Regions from separate parts of the Cyanobium sp. LEGE 06113 genome, predicted to be linked through region 2. Evidence: riboswitches for the same ligand, from Rfam matches in the RefSeq annotation. Region 2 holds a riboswitch; the other holds the start of a gene.
The links. Region 2 has a riboswitch for cobalamin ahead of IQ220_RS05960 (energy-coupling factor ABC transporter permease). Riboswitches for the same ligand answer to the same signal wherever they lie in the genome.
Positions count from the first base shown of each region.

Region 1: another riboswitch for cobalamin. It lies ahead of IQ220_RS03840 (fatty acid desaturase); the one in region 2 lies ahead of IQ220_RS05960 (energy-coupling factor ABC transporter permease).

Region 1 covers NZ_JADEWM010000001.1:738,315-748,879, forward strand. The annotation lists gene IQ220_RS03825 (acyltransferase family protein) at 1-124, opposite strand, end outside; gene IQ220_RS03830 (arsenic resistance protein) at 236-1,132, opposite strand; gene IQ220_RS03835 (hypothetical protein) at 1,197-1,670, opposite strand; gene IQ220_RS03840 (fatty acid desaturase) at 1,672-2,718, opposite strand; cobalamin riboswitch at 2,915-3,090, opposite strand; gene IQ220_RS15525 (hypothetical protein) at 3,123-3,341, opposite strand; gene IQ220_RS15530 (HupE/UreJ family protein) at 3,353-3,730, opposite strand; cobalamin riboswitch at 3,756-3,898, opposite strand; partial or broken gene IQ220_RS03850 (pyridoxamine 5'-phosphate oxidase) at 3,987-4,094, opposite strand; gene IQ220_RS03855 (hypothetical protein) at 4,123-4,416, opposite strand; gene IQ220_RS03860 (CopD family protein) at 4,452-4,901, opposite strand; gene IQ220_RS16380 (alkaline phosphatase PhoX) at 4,905-5,843, opposite strand; gene IQ220_RS16385 (PhoX family phosphatase) at 5,777-7,063, opposite strand; gene IQ220_RS03870 (hypothetical protein) at 7,154-7,363, shown strand; gene IQ220_RS03875 (hypothetical protein) at 7,426-8,175, shown strand; gene IQ220_RS03880 (DoxX family protein) at 8,259-8,912, opposite strand; gene IQ220_RS03885 (chlorophyll a/b-binding protein) at 9,082-9,225, shown strand; gene IQ220_RS03890 (hypothetical protein) at 9,373-9,576, opposite strand; gene IQ220_RS03895 (isoamylase) at 9,684-10,565, opposite strand, start outside.
Region 2 covers NZ_JADEWM010000002.1:359,492-370,056, reverse strand. The annotation lists gene IQ220_RS05995 (IS3 family transposase) at 1-321, opposite strand, end outside; partial or broken gene IQ220_RS16470 (transposase) at 278-478, opposite strand; partial or broken gene IQ220_RS05990 (cytochrome ubiquinol oxidase subunit I) at 649-2,057, shown strand; partial or broken gene cydB (cytochrome d ubiquinol oxidase subunit II) at 2,060-3,061, shown strand; gene pstS (phosphate ABC transporter substrate-binding protein PstS) at 3,240-4,235, opposite strand; gene IQ220_RS05975 (energy-coupling factor ABC transporter ATP-binding protein) at 4,294-5,091, opposite strand; gene cbiQ (cobalt ECF transporter T component CbiQ) at 5,088-5,894, opposite strand; gene IQ220_RS05965 (energy-coupling factor ABC transporter substrate-binding protein) at 5,878-6,189, opposite strand; gene IQ220_RS05960 (energy-coupling factor ABC transporter permease) at 6,194-6,913, opposite strand; cobalamin riboswitch at 6,974-7,123, opposite strand; gene IQ220_RS05955 (hypothetical protein) at 7,231-7,482, shown strand; gene IQ220_RS05950 (Y-family DNA polymerase) at 7,527-8,813, opposite strand; gene IQ220_RS05945 (LexA family protein) at 8,835-9,218, opposite strand; gene IQ220_RS05940 (succinate dehydrogenase) at 9,337-9,978, shown strand; gene IQ220_RS05935 (fumarate reductase/succinate dehydrogenase flavoprotein subunit) at 9,975-10,565, shown strand, end outside.

The sequences.
Region 1 (10,565 bases), on a different contig from region 2:
GATCGCCCGCGTAGAACACCGCTGCGGCGTGGAAGGGAATCAGCAGCAGCACGGCCAGCACGCGGGCGCCGTCCAGGGCATGGCAGCGGGGCGCAGGGGAAGCAGCCGCAGCTGGACCGCTCACGGGCCCGTCAGGCCGGGGCTTCCGCCGCCAGCGCAGGACCGAACAGGCGGTCGGTGGCCTTCACATACCAGGCGGCGGCCTGCACCTGAACGATGTAGGCCAGGGCGATGATCAGGGCGATCTCGGAGCCTCGGGCCCGAAGGCCGTCATCGCCAGGGCCAGGGCGATCGAGAGGTTGCGCATCACCGTGCCGTACACGAGGGCGATGCCGTCGCTGCGGGGAAAGAAGCGGCGCGCCACGAGGGTGCTGAGGGCGAAGTTGATGCCGTAGAGCAGCAGCAGCGGGATCAGCATGCGCACCAGCAGCAGGGGCTGGCCCACGATCAGGGGCGCCTTGAGCGCCATGGCCACGGCCACGATGCCCACCACGCCCAGGGTGGAGAAGGGGGCCAACCGTGGCTTGATCACCTTCCTGTAGTGCTCCGCGCCCCTGGCGGCGATCAGCGCCACGCGGGTGATCTGCCCCAGCAGCAGCGGCAGGAACACGATCAGCAGGATCTGCTGGAACACCCTGGCCATCGGCACGTCCACCGCTGTGCCCATCAGCACCCTGGCGTAGAGCGGTGTGGCCAGGGACCCAAGCACCAGCCCCACCACGGTCATGCGCACCGCTGCTTCCAGGTTGCCCTTGGCAAACCCCGTCCAGGAGATGGTCATGCCGCTGGTGGGCAGCAGCGCCGCCAGCAACAGGCCCAGGGCCACCAGGGGTTGGCTGGCGAAGAACAGCCGGCCGATCGCCAGGGCCACGAACGGGATCACCAGAAAGTTGATCGCCTGGGCCGTGAGCTGCAGCCTGAGGTCTCTGCCACCCAGCAGCAGCGGCAACCGCAGGTCGATCAGCATCGGATACACCATCAGGAAGGTGAGGGGCATCACCAGGCTCACCAGCCAGGCCGAGGGCAGGGTCACCCCCCAGGCCAGGCCGAGCAGCATGGCGGCTGGGATGGCCCACACCAGGCGCCGCTGCAGGGCCATCAGCAGGGCGAAGGGCCAGGGGGCGGTGGCCATGGCGGCTGCAGCGCATCGAAGTCATCACTCTACGCGTTTATGCGCATAATCAGGTGTTATTGGGTCACGGCACTGCGGCGCAGGCGAATTCACTCCAGCGCCGTTCCACCAGTTCAAAGCAGGTCGGTGGCGCCGTGGGCAGCTTCCTGAGCAGGGCGATCAGCTCGGGGCCATGGCCACTCAGCAGCACCACCAGCTCCCTGGCCGGGTCGTAGCTGTCGAGGGCCCCCAGGCTCGGACGGATCGCTGCCGGTCCCAGCCCCTGGTGGCGCAGCTGGGCGGTCACCTCGCTTCGCGCCACATAGCGCCGGCTGAACCGCACGCCGTCGAGGCGCCAGTCGTGCTCAGGTTCGAGCGGAGCGGCCAGGTGGCAGATCAGCAGACCCCGGCCGCTGAGCCGATAACCATCCCAGGCGGCATGGCCGATCAGCAGGCTGTTCTGCTCCAGAAAGCGCGGTTCCCAGGCCCCTGAGCAGGCGGATTCCTGCCCATGCCAGGACCTCGGTCCCCGCCACGGCTGCCCTGGCCAAGCCGGCAAGTCAGGCCACGGCATCGACCTGCTCCGGACAGGGCACCAGGCGCTCAGTCTCCCGATCCCAGAGCTTGAACTGGGCGCAACTGAGCATGTCGCCGAGTCGCAGACAGGGCACAGCCGCCAGCAGACGGGCATTGGCCTGGTGGGCGGCGCGCAGGTTGTAGTTGGGAATGCGCTCCGAGAGGTGGTGGATGTTGTGGTAGCCGATGTCAGCCGTGAACCAGCGCAGCCAGGCCGGCATCTGCAGATAGCTGGTGCCTTCCAGAGCTCCCTGCATGTGGCTCCAGCCCTCGGTGTTGTGGGCGTAGCTGCCCTCAAAGATGTGCTGAACGAAAAAGATCCACAGGAACAGGGCTGCCGAGAAGGTGAGGGTCACGCCGTAGAGCCCCAGCACCAGGCCGAATCCCCAGCGCTGGCCGGCCGCCACCACCAGGGCGATCAGCACCACGTTGTTCAGCAGCAGATCCCAGAACTCGGCCGAGCGCGGCACGGCCTGGGCCCGGACCGCCCGGGAGATCTCCTTGAGAAGCGCCAGCCTGGGCTGGATGGCGAGGTAGTAGAAGCCACCGGGGAGGGCCATCAGCGGATGGCGCAGCAAGGCGTAGGTGGCCTGCTGCCTGGCACTCAGCTGGGCGTAGTCGTCGGTGGTGATCAGGTCGGTGACGCCGCGATAGCGCTCCCAGTCGCCATTGGTGCGGTGGTGAAAGGCGTGGTCGTTGGACCAGGCCAGCTGGGGAATGGCATTCACCAGCCCCAGGATGAAGCCCCCCACCCGGTTGAGCCAGCGGCTGCGGAACAGGGAATGGTGGCCGCAGTCGTGCATCAGGGAGAAGCAGCGCAGCGAGAACAGCACCAGGGGAATCACCAGCAGGGGCACGGCCCAGGGCGCCCGCTGGGCGAGATGGATGGCCAGGGCCCAGCAGGCCAGGTAGGGGCCCACGGCGCTGAGGATCTGATAGGCGCCGCGCCAGTTGCTGCTGCGGGCATAGGGGGCCAGAACGAAGTCGGCTGGCCGGAGATCGGTGGTCATGCAGGAGGGCGAGGGGGGCATCACGGCACGAGCGGATCAGCCGGCGCGGACACCAGAGGCTGGCGCCGGCCCGGTCCGGCCCTGGAGTGCTTGTTGGGGACGTGAACGTCTGCGGCGCGTCTCAGCGCTCGGGCAGGCCCTGGCAGGCTGAAGGCGGGTGGCTTCCAGGGCTGGAAAGAAAGGCTTGGCTCATCGTGGAACCCGGTCCGCGCCGGGGGAGAGGGGTGATCACAACGGCGAGCGTTCTGACTGAGGGGTGCTCCCAGGAGCGAACCCCATCACAGCTGCGGGACAGCGCCGGACTCGCAGAGGGTCCAAGAACCCCCTCCCCACCGGACTTTCCTCCTTGCGTCCAGGGTGTGAACCACTGGAACCGTCACGGCCAGTCTGGTGCAGATGTCAGCCAACTGACGCCTCTGCGGCGTTCAGCGGGCAGCGAAGGCGATCGGGCCGAGGATCAGGGCCGCGCCAGCGACGGCGAGCAGCAGGGCCACGGCGGCGGTCCAGCGGCTGGGCAGCTGCCGCAGCACGAGATAGCTGCTGCCGCTCACCAGCACCGAGGCGGAGAAGGAACCCGCCCACCACAGCGCTGAGGCGGCACCGGCCGGAGCCTCCTGACCATGGAGCATGGCGTGCACGGCCACGGCTGCAGCGATCAGGCACCGCAGAGCTCCAGGGCCGGCGCCAGCGGCGACTTCTGGCTGCGCAGCACCAGCAGGGCCACGGCGGGGATGGCCAGGGTCGCCAGCAGCTCGGCACCAGGCAGCCCGCCGCCCATGGCGCCGAACACGCCTCCAGCCAGGGCGCCAGCCAGCCCCCAGAGCAGCAGCTCGGCCGAGAGGTAGGAGGCCGCGGCGCCAACGGCGATCAGCAGCAGCAGGTGGTCGGTGCCCGCCAGTGGATGCAGGAAGCCTCCCACCAGGCCGCCTGAGGCCACGTTGTGGGCCTGGGCCGGCTGGCCGAGCAGCAGGGTCGTGGCGGTGGCCAGGGCCACCAGAAGGCCGAGGGAGCGGCTGGAGCGGAGGTGTTGCATGGTTTCTCCCGGTTTCCGCGCCGGGCAGGAAAGAACTCAAAGCGGCGAGCGTTCTGACTCAGGAGCAGGTCTCTCCATCACAGCTGCGGGACAGTGCCGGAGTTGCACCGGACTTTCCTCGTTGCCTTCCGGGCCAGAGGCTCGGAAACCACTCCGCTCCCATTGTGCTCCTGCTGCGGCGATTCGGCCGCAGACCTGATCCCACAGACCTGATCTCTGGGATTCAGGTCTTCCTCGCGCCAGCCCTGCTCCAGCCTCCAGCGGCGGCGACGCTGGCCAGTTGCAGCCAGCGGGCCGCCGGGGAGCGTCCTTCTCGCTCACGGGCGGCCCGCAGCAGGGGGCGCCAGGGGGGGAGCTCGGTCAAACGCTCACGCCCTCAAAGAGCCACGCCCTCACGCCGCTTGGCCGGAGCGCCGCTGGAACGCCAGCCCCGCACCACCCACAGCCGCTCCGCCTACAGCCAGCGCGCCAAGACCTCCTGCCACGGCCAGGAACCCCAGCGTCTGCAGGGCCAGCAGGAACAGGCCCAGGGCCGAGGCGGCCTTGATCTGGATGCGGGCCTTGATCAGCAGGGTGAGCAGCAGCAGCACCGTGGCCTGCAGGCCGGCGCTTGGCGGCGAGGGCCGCGGTGCTGATGAGGCTGAAGGGGCAGGGAAGCAGCATGGCTTGAGGGCAGTGCCCCCCATGCTGGCGGGTGGGCCCTGCCGGGCGTTGCCCCTGTTCAGCTGAAGCCCCCCAGCCGGATGCCGGCGCCCACCACCACGAAGGCGATCGCCAGGGCTGTGATGGCGCGGATGTGCCAGGTCAGGGGGCCCAGCCTGGCGTCGCTGAGGTTGGGGATGAGGCGCAGCCGGGCATCCAGGGCCAGGGCCACGGTGGCGGCCAGCAGCAGCAGCTTGGTGCCGACCAGCACGGCGATCGGGTTCGCCGGGTTGAACAGCCCCTGCAGGCCCGGCAGGTAGATCCAGGCCATGGCCAGGCCGGTGATCACCTGGATCGCCAGGGCGGTGAGCCCCAGGGGCTCAAACACCTCCTCGTAGGCCCGGATCGGCGCGGCGCTGGCCTGGCGCAGGGCCCGGGGCAACACCCCCAGATCCAGCACCAGGTGGCCGCCGGTCCACACCGTGGCGGCCAGGGCATGCACGATCACCAGCCAGGAGAACAGAGACATCGCTCAGGGCAACAGCGGCCCGCCGGTTTGGCGGCTGATGGCCACGATCCCAGGCCGGGGCACCCTGCCGGGCACGCCCGAGGGCCAGTTCGAGCCGGTTGGCACCCAGCGCTCCTGCTCGAAACCCGCCCCGTCGCGATCCACCAGGGCGGTGGTGTGGCGGCTGACCTCCTGGGCCCTGCGGCTGCCGTGCACTTCACCGGGGTGCTGCACGGCCAGGAACAGGGTGTGCTCAGCACTGTCGAAGCACGGCCCGGTGAGCTCGCACTCCATGGGCCCGGTGGCGAAGCAGAGGGCCTCGCCCCGGGCCGGCCCGCGCCTCGGCAGCACCCAGCAACTGTTGTTGCCGAACGCCTCGGCGGGGCTGGCCCCGGAGGAGCGGTCGGTCACCACCCAGATGTTGCCGGCCCCATCCACCTCCAGGTTGTCGGGGTTGGCGAAGCCCATGCCTCCCTCCCAGGGCAGGCCGCCCACCGCCACCATCTGCCAGCGGAAGCCGCCGGCGCTGGCCGTGCTCTCGCTGAGCCGCATCACCCAGCCATGGGGCCAGGTGGGCTCCCCGGCCGGGCCGGAGAAGATGGCGGGGTCGGCCCGACCCTCCCGATCGGCTCCCCCCGCCGTGAAAGCGATCAGCAGATCGCCCGTGGCCGGATCGATCACGGTGTCTTCCGGGCGGGCGGCGGCGGTGGCCCCCACGGCGTTGGCGGCCAGATGGGCATCGATCAGGATCGCGCCGAGCTGGGCGTCCCCTGTGCCGGGGTAGAGGGAGGCCAGGGTGCTGAACTGCTCGCGGTAGCGCTTCACCTCGGCATCGCTGCTGAGGTCCACGGCGCCGGGCTGGCGGCGGTCGGGATCGGGCAGCCGCGTGGCCTGGCTCAGGCCCCAGCGCTGGTAGTGGCTGGGGAGCTGGGGCGCCAGGGCGGTGGAGGGCAGCAGCGGAATCCAGCGCCCCTGGCGCCGGCGCCGAACTGGGCCACCTCCAGGCGCCCGGCGCTGAACAGGGCGGAATTGGCCGGATCCAGGGGGTCTCGGACCCGGCCCGCGCTCACGAAGCGGTAGAGGTGGCCGCCGTGGCGGTCGCAACCGGAGTACAGCACCAGGGGCTGGCCCGCCTCGGCCTTCACGGCCACGGCCTCATGGCGGCAGCGCCCCAGGGCCGTGTGCTTCACCGCAGGCCGCTGGGGCCGGCGTGGATCCACCTCCACGATCCAGCCGTACTTGTTGCCCGCCAGGGCGAAGGGGTTGCCCAGGCCGCGGAGCCTGCGGCCGTCCCAGTGGAAGGGGAGCTCAGACGGATCCAGGGAGGAGCCATCGGCGTACACCGCCTCGCACACCTGCGTCTGGATGTTCTCCTCGGCGCTGAGCACGGTGCCCCAGGGGGTGGTGCCGCCGGCGCAGTTGGCAAAGGTGCCGATGATCCGCTCGCCGAGGCCGTCGTCGTAGCCGAGACGGCGCTCGGCGCGGAACACCGCCGCCGCCGGCCCACTGGCGCGCAGGGCCTGGGCGGGATCCTGCAGGCCACTGAGGCCGCTGATGCGGCGGTCGAAGCGCCCTGGCTGGCGGCGCCAGCGGCCTTCGGGCCCCTGCTCCAGGCCCGCCACGCCGATGCCGAGATCCTCAAGGGCAGCGCCGGCCACCTCCTTCACCATGGCCAGCAAGGAATCGCCACTGGCCAGGGCGGTGGCATCCACCCGGGAGTTGCGATCGGCCAGGGCCGCCTGGAGCTGCTCCAGGGGCAGGCTGAGGCCGCGGGCTTCACCCAGCCCCTCCGCCCAGGGAAGGGGGCTGATGTACTCGAAATTGACGGTGAGCAGGGCCTGCCCCGGCGCCAGGGCCAGGTAGGCGAGGTGGTCGTTGTTGTATCCGAAGCTCCCATCCCCCAGCGGATCCCCCCACACCGCCAGCAGATCGGCCCGGTAGCCAGCCGGCACCACGAGGCGATCCTCCAGGCGCACCTGGCCGTAGTGGCGGCGCTGCTCCGCGGCGCTGAGGCCATCGAGGGGCAGGGGCAGCGGCGTGGGCACCGGCTGAAAGGGCAGCCCGCCGCTGCGGCCACTGCCGCGGATCGGGCTTGGCGAGGCGCGTCCTGGCCTGGCCCGCCCGGCCTGGGCCGATCCGGCTGTCGCCAGGCCGAGCAGCACCAGCAGGGAGCGACGGTTCATGACGGCCAGTCTCGGGCCAGACCGTGGTCGTCCAGGCGACAGCCGCTTCGCAACGCCCCCTCTTCACGGCTCCCCCAGAAGGATGCCAGGATGAACACACTTCGTAACATCGCCATGACCATGGGCGAACTGTTTCTCGAGTCGATGGCCACCGGGGTGATCACTCCTGAAGAGCTGAACTGGCTGGCCAGGCGCCAGACGGAGTTTTCCCGGGTGGAGGAGGCCGCGGCCCTGCGCCTCGGCAGGCTTCTGGATCAGGGCGTGATCCAGCTCGGCTGCCGGTTGCCGCGGCTGGCCTGAGGGTTCGCCGCCATGCTGGATCCCCAGGGGGGGCTGTACACCCAGAAACCGGAGCTCAGCTCATGTCCGCGTCACTGGCTTTCGTGCTGGCTCCTGAGTCGGGCCTGCCTCCTGATGGCGACACCGACTGGGAGCAGCTGAGCCTGGCCCAGCGCCACGGCATCCGCCAAGCGGCGGCCTTCCGGCTCTATGCCCTGCCGGAGGCTGCACCCCCGGGCCTTGCCGAGCCTGGCTCAGGCCTGGAGGCACTTCCATTCAACGGCACCATTCCCGAGGGGCTGCCCCAGGCTCCTGCGACCCAGCTCTATTGCGATGCGGTGATCCCGCGCTTCGATCCGCCGCAGTTGTGGCTGGCGGTCTACGCGCTGGAGGACGACCGCACCAAGGCCGTCGCCCTGGACCGTTTCCCGCTGCACCAGGCAGAGAACGAAGCCTGCTGGTTCTATCCCACCGACGACGGCACCTACCTCTGCTGGGAGCGGGCTGAGGCCATCACCCTGGCGCCAGGCTTCATCGCTGATCCTTCCTGCTGCCCCTCGGCCTCGGACTACCGCCGCAGCTCCCTGCATCTGTTGTGGTCCCTGATGGCCGACGACCCGGACCTCACCTGCGTGGGGATCACCTACGCGGGGGTCCGCCTCGAATGGCCGGTGCTGAGCGATGAGCCCGCGGCTGCCGCCTCCTGGACCGCCTTCGCGGTGGACAGCGCCGCCAGCCCCCATTACCGCCAGATCGCCACGGTGCGGGCCCATGGCCCTCAGAGCAGCGATTCGCAGGCCTCGCCTTCGCCATTGCCATCCCGGCAGTGGTGACGGCGCCGCAGGGGGCAGCCCAGAACTGTGAGCAGGCGCACCATGGAGCCATGGTCCAGGCCCCGGGTGTGAGGGCTGGGCGCTCAGGCTCCCTGACCGGCGCTGACGGCAACTGCCTGGGGCTGGGCAGCCGGACGGCCGTCGCGGGGACCATCGACCGACTCGCGCACCAGTTCAGCGGTGATGGCGCCGTCAAAGGAAAGGCGCCCAGGGCCGAGCAACAGCAGGGCCAGGCTGCCGCCGAGGTACAGCACCACCAGCTCCAGCACGTAGATGTTGAGCCCGGCGGTGAGGATGTGGTGATAGGCGGCCACGGCCATGGTGCCGGTGATCGCCAGGGCTCCCAGCGGTGTGAGCAGGCCCAGGATCAGCAGCCAGCTGCCCACCACCTCCGAGAAGCCGGCCACGTAGGCGAGCAGCAGGGGGAAGGGCAGGTGCAGCGGCGCCACATAGGTGTCGGCGAAGGCCTGGGGATTGGCGAGCTTGTCCTGGCCGTGGTGAATCATCATCAGGCCGATCGCCAGCCGCAGGGCCAGCAGGCCGAGGTTGGCGGCAGTGCCCTTCTCGAGCACATAGCGGCTCAAACCGCCCTGCACAGCCGGACGTTGCAACAGGCGGGTGAGCGGGCCGGCGGTCTCGGCCGGGGCGAGGTCGGGCCGGTTCAGGCGCAGCAGCCAGAGGGCCATCAGGGAGCCGGTGAGCCCGGCGAAGCCCTCGAGGAGTTGGGCGGTGGTCATCGTTCAAGGGAGATCTCCCCAAACTCTGGCAAGCTGGGTAACGAAACGTGAAGTGTTGACTGAGAAAGGGGCAGGGCCGGAAAACCGCCCCCCGTTTCGGGCCCCGCGGCGCCCCAAAAGGCTCCAACCACTGTTACTATTTCTTCACGTTTCGCAACCAAGCGCAACCATGACTGACTCCGCTTCTCGCTTCGGCTTCGTGGCCTTCGCCGAAACCTGGAATGGCCGCCTGGCCATGCTCGGCTTCGTGATCGGTCTTGCCACCGAAGTTCTCACCGGCCAGGGCATCCTCGGCCAGATCGGCCTCGGCTGATCCCGGCTCCAAGCCCCCAACGCAGCAGCGGCGCCGTCCCCAGGGACAGCGCCGCTTTTTGCTGGTTGTCTGGATGCAGACCGAAGCAAACAGATGGGAGACGGCATGCCCCCATCCGGAATGGGGCCCCTTGAGGCCAGGGACGGCTCAGGAGGCCTGTTGATAGAGGGCTTCGAGGCGCTCGCGGTTGAGGTCCACGTAGAGCAGGCGCTCACCGGGCTGGGGAGCCTCCGGGTGGCGGCTGCGGATCGTCGGCCGCTCTGCACCCCTGCTGAAGCCCTGGCTCATCAGCGCGAAGGAGCTGCACAGCAGCACAGCAGCAGCTACCGCATAGAGAAGGGCAAAGACCATGACACTCAGCTCGGAACGACCACCAACCTAGTGTAAAGAAGTGTTAACCGTGACAGATTGTTAAGCCTGCTGCCGCTCCCCTGCGGCGGCGTCCTGGTCCCTGGCGCTCAATCCAGCTTCACCCCCTCCAGGCGGCGGCGCGCCACCAGCAGCATCAGGCTGCGGCTCTCCAGGGGGATGCCGGCCGGCGTCCAGATCCCCGGACGGGCCGGCAGGTCCTGGCCGGCCGGCAGAGCGGTGTCGATCACCCGCAGCCAGCCGGAGGTGGAGACCGGCAGGTCGAAGTGCACAGCTTTGCTGTAGGCGTTCATGGCACACCACAGCAGCGGTCCCTGGGTGGGGTCGTTGATGCTCCAGGCCACGGTGTGCGACCAGCTGGCCCAGTCCGGCCGGGTGATCTCCACGCCGTGCCACTGGCGCCAGCGCTGCTGGTGATCGTCGTGGCGGCTCTGGGGCCGCTCCTGCAGCGGCAGTTCGGGGTTGATCAGGTCCACCAGATGCCGTCTCAGGCTCAGCAGCCGCCGCACGAAGCGGCGCAGGGCCAGATCGCTGCTGTCGGGCTGCCAGTGCATCCAGCCGAGGGGGTTGTTCTGGCACCAGGTGTTGTTGTTGCCTCCCTGGCTGCGTCGCACCTCATCGCCCATCAGCAGCATGGGCACGCCTGGAGCCAGCAGCAGGGTGCTCAGCAGGTTGCGCAGCTGCCGCTCCCGCAGCGCCCTCACGGCAGGGTCGCTGCTGGGGCCCTCCACGCCGTGGTTCCAGCTGTTGTTGTGGTTGTCGCCGTCCCGGTTGTCCTCACCGTTGGCCAGGTTGTGCTTGCCGTTGAAGCTCACCAGATCGGCCAGGGTGAAGCCGTCGTGGGCCGTGAGGAAGGTGATGGCCTGACCCGGGTGGGCCGGCATCAGGTTGTAGAGGTCGGGGCTGCCGCTCAGCCGCTGGCCCACGGCCCAGGAGCAGTTTTCATCGCCCTTCCAGAAGCGGCGCAGGTC
Region 2 (10,565 bases):
CGCCTTGATCTCAGCGGTGATCAAAGCGTTCTCGGCCGCCCGCTTTCCCGGCGCCTCCTGCCGCTGCCGCCAGGCGTAGAAGCCGCTGCGGGCCACACCCAGCTGCCGGCACAACCAGGCCACCGAGTGCTGAGCGGCCAGCTGATCGATCAGGCGAAACCTCTCGGCGGCAGCTGCTCTTTCGCAAAGTGCGCTGCCGCCAGCCTGAAAAATCCTTCTCTCTCCTGAGCTCTCGAACCTCCTTGCGGAGCCGGCTGAGTTCAGCGCGCTCCTCGCTGGTGAGGAGGCCCTGGTCGCGGGGACCGGCCTGGCCTCGATCAATGCGGGCCTGCCGCACCCAGCGGGCCAGGCTGCTGGAGGGAAGACCAAGCCGCTCAGCGACGGCATTGCAGGAGAGGCCCTCCTGCAGGCAGAGCTCCACGGCCTCCGCTTTCTGCTGCGCCGTGAACCGACGCCTGGTTCTGGTGGGGTTGGTCATCGATGGACAGTCTGGTGGTCATGACGTGACCCTTACCGACCTGTCCTCAAAACCGGGGGAACCCCAACGCGACACAGGCAAGGCCATGGCAAGATTATGAGCTTAGGATCATAGGCACATGCTGGCGGGGTTTCTTCGCCTGAGCAAGTTTCCGTCGTTTCCCCTCGCCGATGCTCGCCACCTTTGATGTCGTGACCCTGTCGCGACTGCAGTTCGCCCTGACGGCGATCTTTCACATGCTCTGGCCCGTGCTGTCCACCGGCATGGCCATCTTTCTGGTGGTGCTCGAAGCCATCTGGCTGCGCACCGGCAATCCCCTCTATTACCGCCAGGCCCGTTTCTGGGCCAAGCTCTACGTGCTCAATTTCGGCATCGGCGTGGCCTCCGGGCTGCCGATGGAGTTCCAGTTCGGCACCAACTGGGCACCGCTTTCGGAGTTTGCCGGCGATTTCTTCGGTGCGGTGCTCGGCTTTGAGGGGGCGATGGCCTTCATGCTTGAGGCCGGGTTCCTCGGGATCATGTTATTCGGCTGGCACAAGGTGCCGCCGGTGATCCACTTCCTCTCCACTGTGATGGTGGCCTTCGGTGCCAACCTCTCGGTGTTCTGGATCCTCAGCGCCAACTCCTGGCTGCAGACCCCCGCCGGTGGCACGTTTACGGATGGACACTTCCACGTGCAGAACTATTTCGCCGCCATCAACAACCCCTTCATGGTCAAGAGTGTGATCCACATGGCCCTGGCCACAGTTGAAACCTCGATGCTGGTGGTGGCGGCGATCAGTGCCTGGTCGCTGCTGCGCAGGAAGGCGCCGGAGTTCTTCCTGTTCTCCTTCAAGCTGGCGCTGGTGATTCTGCTGGTGGTGGCGCCGATGCAGATCCTGGCCGGCCATGAGAGCGCCGTGCAGGTGGCCGAGCATCAACCCACCAAGCTGGCGGCGATCGAAGCCCTCTGGGACGACCAGGCCGCCGGCAGCTCCCCCGCCTGGAGCGTGCTGGCCGCTCCCGATGAGGCCAGCGGCGGTAACCGCTGGAGCCTGGAAGTGCCGGGAGCCTTCAGTTGGATCCTGGAGACGCGACCACGGCTCAGCCAGCCCGTGCGCGGGCTCAACAGCTGGCCCGCCGACCAGCGCCCCCGCATGGTGGGCCTGCTCTTCTATGCCTTCCGGCTGATGGTGGCGATCGGCCTGGCGGCGGCAGCCTGATGGCCCTCAGTCTGCTGCTGTGGTGGCGCGGTGGGCTCAACGCCGGCAGCTTTGAGCGCTGGCGGTGGTTCAGCTGGGCCTGGATCCTCTCGGCTCCCGCCGGCTATCTGGCCATCGAAGCGGGCTGGGTGGTGCGCTGCGTCGGCCGTCAGCCCTGGACCGTCTACGGGCAGCTGCGCACCGCCGATGCCGCTTCCGTGCTGCCGGTGGGCGAGGTGATCACCAGCCTGAGCACCTTCGCGGTGCTCTACAGCGTGCTGCTGGTGCTTGCGCTCTATTTCGGCTCCCGGATCATCGCCAAGGGGCCGGATCTCACGCTGGAGCCGCCCCATGGCCCCGGGGCCGACGCGGCCAGCCTCCCCACCCCGAGCGCCTGAGCATGGACTTTCTCGATGTGTTCATGCCCACGGTCTGGTTCGTGATCCTGGCGCTGTTCCTGCTGCTCTATGTGATTCTCGATGGCTTTGATCTGGGGGTTGGCATCCTCTCGCTCACCTCCCCGGGAGAAGAGCAGCGCACGATCCTGATGACCAGCCTCGGAAATGTGTGGGACGCCAACGAAACCTGGCTGGTGCTGATGGGCGGCGCCCTGTTCGGTGCCTTTCCACTGGCCTACGGCACCATCCTCTAGGCGCTCTACGCACCCATCTATCTCATGATCCTGGGGTTGATCCTGCGGGCGGTGGCCTTCGAATTCCGTGAGAACGCCGTCAACAAACGCCCCTGGAACCTGATGTTCGGGATCGGCAGTGTGCTGGCCGCCGCCTCCCAGGGCGTCTGCCTGGGCACGGTGCTGTCCGGCATCCCCACCGATGCCGCCGGCCACTTCACGGGCTCCGTGTGGATCTGGGTGAACCCCAGCAGCCTGCTGGTGGCGCTCACGCTCATCCAGGGCTATGTGCTGATCGGCTCCACCTACCTGATCATCAAAACCAGTGGCGAGCTGCAACGGTTGCACGTGCGCACCGCTCGCCTGGCGGCTGCAACCACGCTGCTGGGGGCTCTGGCGATCACATTCACGGCTCCGTTCGCCTCGGAAACCCTGCGTCAGCGTCTGTTTGATCCGGCCTTCCTGCCGTTCTTCGTGGTGCTGCCACTGCTGGGCGTGGCCCTGATCGTGCAGCTGTTCCGCAGCCTGGATTTGCAGCAGGAGGTGTGGCCATTTGTTTATACCGTGCTGCTCTTCATCCTGAGCTTCGCGGGGCTGGGGGTGATGGTGTTTCCGGCGGTTATTCCTCCATCGGTCACGATCTTTCAAGCCTCAGCATCGGTAACATCGCAGGTGTTCATGCTCACCTTTATCGGTGTACTGATACCCATCATGCTCTTCTACAACATCTACAACTACATCGCCTTCCGCGGCAAGGTTTCCACTGAATGAGCATCACCCTTCCCCGAGAGGGAAGCTGGCTGGCCCCCTGCGGGCGCTCTGACCTCCGGTTGGTATCGCCACGCCGCCTTCCGGTACCCAGCTGGCTGATCAACAGCCCGACCACCTCTGAACCATGGTGGGTGCAACATTGTGGGTGCCGGAAAGCGTTGCGCTGATCCCGCCTGTGTCAGGGACTGATGCGACCCACCGCCCTCCTGGCCTGGTTGAGGATGTTGCCCTCCAGGGGTACATAGCCGAGGCTGGCAGCCTGGTTCTGAGCCGCCGGGCTGAGCAGGTGGTTCATCGCCGTGCGGATCGAGTTGGTTTTGGCGCCGTTACCGCGCTGGTAGGCCAGGATCCAGGTGAGAGTGGAGATGGGGTAGCTGTTGGCGCCGGCGGGGTTGGGATTCTCGCCGGCGAGGTTGCCATCCAGCTTGATGTTGTTCAGCGCCGCTGCGCCGCTGGCACGGGTGGGCATCACGAACCTGCCGGCCCTGTTCTGCAGTGCCGCTGATTTCAGCTTGCCCCTCACGAAGGCCTGGTTCACGTAGCCGATGCCGCCTGGGGTGTTGGTCAGCACGCCGGCGACGCCCTCATTGCCCTTGCCGCCCAGGCCCACAGGCCACTTCACCGCCTTGCCCTCTCCCACCTTGCTCTTCCATTCAGGCGAGAAGGCGCTCAGGGAATTGGTGAAGGCGAACGTGGTGCCGGAGCCGTCGGAGCGATGCACCACGGTGATCTTGCCGCGACCACACCTGAGCTGCTCCCAGCTGGTGATCCTGCCCAGGAAGATATCCACCAGCTGCTTCTGGGTGAGATTCAGCTTGGCGCAGTCGGCTTTGTTGAACGCCACAGCGATGGTGCCGCCCACGGCGGGGAACTGCACCACACCTCGCTTCACCTTGGCCGATTCTGCAGACCTGATCGGCTCATCGGTGGCGCCGAAATCCACACTGCCGGCCACGAACTGACGCACCCCGGCACCTGAGCCCACCGACTGATAGTTGACGCGAACCCTGTTGGCCACACCGGCGAAGGCTCGCTGGTAGAAGGGCGCCGGGAAACTGGCGCCGGCACCGCTGATCGTGGCCTGGGCCAGGGAGGGATGGATCACGGCGGTGACTGCCGTCAGACCGGCAGCCGTGGCGCCGATGGCGATGCAGGCTTGCTTGGCGAACGTCATGGGTTGGGAGTGGACGGGGAAGTCACTCCCTTGTTAGCCGCATGAAATGGTCAGATCCCTATCGCCTGATTAACGAATGGTCAAGGCTTGGTGGCACGCCCAGATTCAGGTCTTCGAGCTGATCGCGGCGGGCGAAGATATCGGCGGGTGTGCCCTCCAGCACCAGCCGCCCGCCCTCGATCACGAACAGCCAGTCGGCCCAGCTGTTCAGGAACTCCATGTCATGGCTGGCCACCAGGATGGTGGTGCCGCTGGCATGAATCCGCTGCAACTGCTGCAGCAACGCCCGGCCATGGCCCGGGCTCAGATAGGCGGTGGGCTCATCGAGCAGCAGCAGCTCGGGCTCGAGCACCATCACATCGGCCAGGGAGAGGCTTTTTTTCTGGCCCATGCTGAGCATGTGGGTGGGGCGCTCCAGCAAGGCCTCCAGCCCGAAGGTCTCCGCCGCCTGTTGCATCCGGCGGCGGATTTCAGCCTCCTCCAGGCCCAGATTCACCAGACCGAAGGAGAGGTCCTCCTCCACCGTGGTGGCCACCAGCTGATGTTCCGGGTTCTGAAACACCAGCCCCACCTGCTGGCGCAGGCGGCGCAGGGATCCGCGCGCGTAGCGGATTGGTGCCTCTCGCCAGCGGAGTTGGCCCTGCTGAGGGCGCAGCAGGCCATTGGCCAGCAGGAACAGGGTGGTTTTGCCGCAGCCGTTGTCGCCGATCAGGCCGCAGCGCCACCCCTCGGGCACGTCCAGGCTGAGGCCGCTGATGCACGCTTCGAGGGCGCAGGGGTAGCGGAAGCCCACCGCCTCGAAGCGCAGCAGGGTTGTTGCCGGCTTGCCGCCATCGGGGGGCTGCGCTGGAGTCATCGCCCCAGCCCCAAGGACAGGGCACCGAGCAGGGCACAGCCGGCGATGGCCTCTCGCTGATGGCGCGGCGAGCCCCGGTGTCGCTCTGCAGCCAGCACCCGCAGCTCGCCGTCAAACCCCCGGGCCGCCAGGCCCATGGCGAGGCCCCGGTAGCTCGCCAGGGAGCGATGCAATAACTGGGCCACCAGCACCCCCAGACTCTTCAGTCGCTGCCTCCAGCCGCGCCTCCCGGCCCTGGCCTGCTGCGCCACCCACAGCTCGCTGGCGATGCCCATCAGGGTGAAGATGAAGCCATAGGTGAGCACCAGCAGCTCCAGCAGCAGGGGCGGCAGTCGCAGGCGCCGCAGCACAGCGATCAGCTCACTGAAGGGCGTGGTGAGCAGCACGAACATCAGACAGCTGCTGGCGGCCAGCGAGCGGCTGATCAGCAGCGCGGCCTGCCCCACCCCCTGCTGGCTCACATACAGCATCCAGCCGCCGGCCAGGGGCCGGGCCAGCTGCTGCCACACGTCCCCGCGAGCGGTGGCGGTGAAGGCGTCGAGCGGCACCGCCTGCAGCAGCAGGGCCGGCAGGCTGGCGATGGCGAACCCCAGCGGCAACAGCAGCAGCGGCAGGTAGAGCCGCGCCGGGATCGCGGCGTACACCACGATCCAGAGCGCCAGCCAGAGGCTGATCAGGCCCTGGACCAGCGGAGGTGCCACCAGCCCCAGCAGCAGCAGCACCGCCGCAAAGGCCAGCTTCTGGCCCGGGGGCAACCAGCGCAGCCGGTTGCCGTAGGCCAGGGCGTCAATCCGGTGACTCATCGCCCCTGTTCAGAGCGCGTCCTTTGTAGAGCCCGATCACGTAGCCGATCACACCGGCGCCAAGGGCCGCCTGGCTGGCGAACAGCAGGCTTTCCACCTCGCCGCTGGGCAACGCCACCACGGCGTTGAACCAGGGCCTGTAGCTGGGCTGGATCTCGCTGATGGCGTCCATGCCCTGGCCGTCGGCACCGGAGAATTCGCCGCGCACGACCAGCACGGGCAGGGCGCTCAGGGCCACCACGGCGAGCACCAGCAGCCAGTTGCCCTGGGGGCGTTGCTTTCCAGAATCGGTCATGGGGTCAGCTCTCCTGGTGGAGCAGGCGGAGGGTCTTGAGCTCGGGCTGGCCATAGGACTGCAACCAGTTCCACACCAGCACGGTGAGCAGGCCTTCGGTGATCGCCAGGGGAATCTGGGTGATCGCGAAGATGCTGCCGAATTTCAGGAATGAGGCCATCACCCCACCGCTGGCGGCGGGGAAGGCGATCGCCAGCTGGCCAGCGGTGACCACGTAGGTGGCCAGGTCGGCGAGGGCGGCGGCGGCGAACACCGCCAGGCGCCTGTGGCCGCTGCTGCTGAAGAGCTGAAAGGCGCCCCAGGCCACGAATGGCCCCACGATCGCCATCGAGAAGATGTTGGCGCCCAGGGTGGTGAGCCCGCCGTGGGCCAGCAGCAGCGCCTGGAACAGCAGCACGATGCTGCCGATCACGGTCATCACCGTGGGGCCGAACAGAATCGCGCCCAGGCCGGTGCCGGTGGGGTGGGAGCAGCTGCCGGTGACGGAGGGAATCTTCAGGGCCGAGAGCACGAAGGTGAAGGCGCCGGCCAGGGCCAGCAGCAGCTTCAGCTCCGGGTGGCTGCGGCTGATGCGCGTCAGCGACCGCAGCCCCACCGCCAGGAAGGGCAGCGAGATCAGCCACCAGGCCACGGCCCACTGCAGCGGCAGGAAGCCCTCGGCGATGTGCATCGCCTGCGCCGGGGCAGGCGTTAATAGAACAAGGCAGAAACTGAGCGCAGCCATCAACGACAGGCTGGCCAGCTTTGCTGGCATGGTCTTCACTCTGTACCTCGCAGGTAAGACAGTTGAGTTGTGAAGAACGGCAGGTGTTCTGACTGATCAGGGTCCTGGGACCCTGAAACACAGTTGCGGGACAGCGGCCGATTTCAACGGCACTTTCCCTGTTGCCTCCGGCGGCTGAACCCCGCCGGAACCGTTCTGAATCTGAGCATACCCACGGCGGCTCAGCTCTTTCTCGCCCCGCTTCAGGTTTCGTGTCCGATTTCAGGGCGGCCGGCGTGCTCAGTAACCTGGGTGTGCTCCGTGTTCCCCCCGCGTCCATGGACTTTTTCGAAGTGCTCTGGCACGGCGAGGGCATCGGTGATGGCGGCGATCTGGAGGAGGCCCTGATGGCCTATGCCCTGGTGAAGCCCGACGACGGCGACTGGGCTGCCGCCTGCAGCGCCCCCGGCGCCGCTCCCTGCATCCGTCGCTACGCCTCCTTTGACGCCTTCCTCGACAACGCCGATGAGCTGGAGACGATTCCGGTCACGGCGGCGATGATCGAGGCCTGCCTGGCGCAGCTGCCCTGAGTTCCGCCCCACGACGAGCCCGGCCGCAGCGCTGATCCCGCCTTTCACTGCGCCAGCACCCGTGGGATCGCCTCCAGCCGCGTGGTGGCGGCCCGGGAGAGCCTGTCGCGCCGCATCGCCCAGGGCGGTTGCAGTCCGCAGGCGGCCCACTGCACGGTGCCGCGCCCGTAGCGGCGGTTGAGCCGGTCCACGGCGGCCATCAGGGCAGCGCGGCGCTGCTGCTGCTCCGGCGGCAGCGGTTGCAGCAGGTGGTGTTGCAGCAGCTCCTCGCCCTGCAGCTGCAGCAGCAGCACGCCGGCCTTCTGCAGCGGGTGCTGGGGACGGAACAGGGCCTCGGCCAGGGGCAGGGCCGCCGCCAGCAGCACGGCGGTGTCATGGCTGGGCAGCGCCAGGGTGAGGGTGGCGCTGTTGCTGTAGAAGCTGGTGCCGTTGAACGGGTTGCTGCGCACGAACACGCTCAGGGCCCCGGCCCGCTGCCGTTGGCGGCGCAGCTTCTCGGCCGCCCGCACCGTGTAGGTGGCCACCGCCTGGCGCAGCTCCGCGGCCGTGCGCACCGGCTGGCTGAAGCTGCGGCTCACGCAGGTTTCCTGCTTCGGCGCTGGCACCAGGGTGAGCGGCAGGCAGCGGTGGCCCCGCAGTTCCTGCTGCAGCCGCAGGCCCACCACGCCGCACTTCTGGCGCAGCTCACCGCTCGGCATGTCGCGCAGGGCGAGGGCATGGGCGACGCCCCGCAGCCGGCACCAGCGGGCCAGGCGCCGGCCGATGCCCCACACGTCTTCGATCGCCACCTGCTGCAGCCAGGCGGAGGGGTCGCTGCAGGCCCCCAGGTCGAACACATGGCCATGGGCCGGTTGCCCCTTGGCGAGGCGGTTGGCCAGCTTGGCCAGCACCTTGGTGGGGGCGAGGCCCACCGCCACCGGCAGCCCCAGCTCCCGCTGCACCGCCCGCCGCAGCTCCAGCCCCCAGGCGGTGAGATCGCTGCCCGGCGGCCGGGGCAGCAGGCCGAAGGCCTCGTCGATCGAGTAGATCTCCAGCTCTTCCACCCAGCGCTCCAGGGTGGCCATCAGCCGCTGGCTCATGTCGGCGTAGAGGGCGTAGTTGGAGCTGCGCACCACCACGCCGAGGCGCTCCAGCTGGCGCTGCACCTGGAAGTAGGGCTGGCCCATGGCGATGCCGAGCCGCCTGGCCTCGGCACTGCGCGACACGATGCAGCCGTCGTTGTTGGAGAGCACCACCAGCGGCCGGCCCAGCAGGGCGGGCTCCAGCACCGCCTCGCAGGAGGCATAGAAGTTGTTGCCATCGATCAGGGCGATGGCCGTGCTGGTCGGCATGGCCCCCTCAGCAGCGGCGGATCACATGGGTGGCCACCCCCCAGATGCGGGCGCGGGATGCGGGTGCAGCGGCAGGGCCGGGTAGGCGGGATGGGCCGCCTCCAGCCACTGCCGGGTTCCGCGGCCGGCCAGGCGTTTCACGGTGAAGCCGCCATCGAGCAGGGCCACCACCACCAGGCCCGCCCGCGGTTCGAGCTGCCGGTCCACCACCAGCAGGTCGCCGTGCCGGATGCCGGCATCGCGCATCGAGTCGCCGGCCACCCGCAGCAGCAGGGTGGCGCCGGGGTGGGGCACCAGCAGCCGCTGCAGGTTGAGGCCTGGCTGGGCGGTGGCCTGGCCTCTGGCCTGGGCGCTGGCGTGTGAGCTGGCCTGGCTGTTGGGGCGGCGCCTGGAGATGTCGGCCACGCCGTGGGGATCGTCAATCCACAGACTAGTACAAATGTACTGAGTGGATGCGGTGTCAGGGGCGCTGTTCTTCATACCATGGGCTCAACACCGCAGCCGATCAACGGTGGCCACGGGGATGGGCGCAACCACGCTGAGGCTGGGCACGGCGGGGGCGGGGCTGCTGCTGGTGCTGTTCCTGCTGGTGCATCTGGCCGGCGTGCTGCCGGCGGTGCTGGCCCCCGAGCGCTTTGAGGCCTATGCGGCCGGTCTGCATCGCGCCGCCTGGCTGCCCCTGGTGGAGCTGGCCCTGCTGGCTGCGGCGCTGCTGCATCTGGGCCTGGGGCTGGCCAAGGTGATCGCCAACCGCCGAGCCGGCAACAGCGCCAGCCTCAGCAGCCGTCGCGGCCAGCCGCTGGCGGCCCTGGCGGCCCGAAGCCAGGCGATCGGCGGCGTGGGGCTGCTGCTCTTTCTGGCGGTGCATCTGGGCCAGCTGCGCTGGCCGCGCCCTCCGCAGGGGGCCGAACGGGCTGTCCTGGAGGCGGTGCTGCGCCAGCCGGCCATGCTGGCCCTCTACCTCGCCGCCGCCGCCGCCGTGGGACTGCATCTGCTGCATGGCTCGGAGGCCGCCCACCGCAGCTTGGGCCTGCTCGATGCCGGCAACGGCCCCCGCATCCGCCTGGCGGGGCGCCTGCTGGCCCTGGTGGTGGCCATCGGCTTCGCGGCGGTATCCGTGGCGCTGGCCCTCGGCCTGGGGCTGCCTCTGCAGCCGGGGCCATGAGCGGACTGCCCGATGCCCAGCTGCCCGGTGGTCCGCTGCCGCAAGCCTGGCAGCACTGCAAGGAGGGGCTGCCCCTGGTGAGCCCGCAGCGCAAGCGGCAGCTGCGGCTGCTGGTGGTGGGCAGCGGCCTGGCCGGCGCCTCGGCGGCGGCCACCCTGGCCGAACAGGGCTACCAGGTGCGGCTGCTCAGCTTCCATGACAGCCCGCGCCGGGCCCATTCAGTGGCGGCCCAGGGGGGCATCAATGCCGCCCGTCCCCGGGCCGCCGATGGCGACAGCATCAGCCGCCTGTTCGCCGACACCGTGCGCGGCGGCGACTTCCGCGCCCGCGAGGCGGGCTGCTGGCGGCTGGCGGAGATCAGCAGCGGCATCATTGATCAGTGCGTGGCCCAGGGCGTGCCCTTCGCCCGGGAGTACGGCGGCAGCCTGGCCACCCGCAACTTCGGCGGGGCCCTGGTGAGCCGCACCTTCTACGCCCGCGGCCAGACGGGCCAGCAGCTGCTCTACGGCGCCTACCAGGCCCTCATGCGCCAGGTGGCCGCCGGCCGGGTGGAGCTGCTCTGCCGCCGCGATGTGCTGGAGATCATC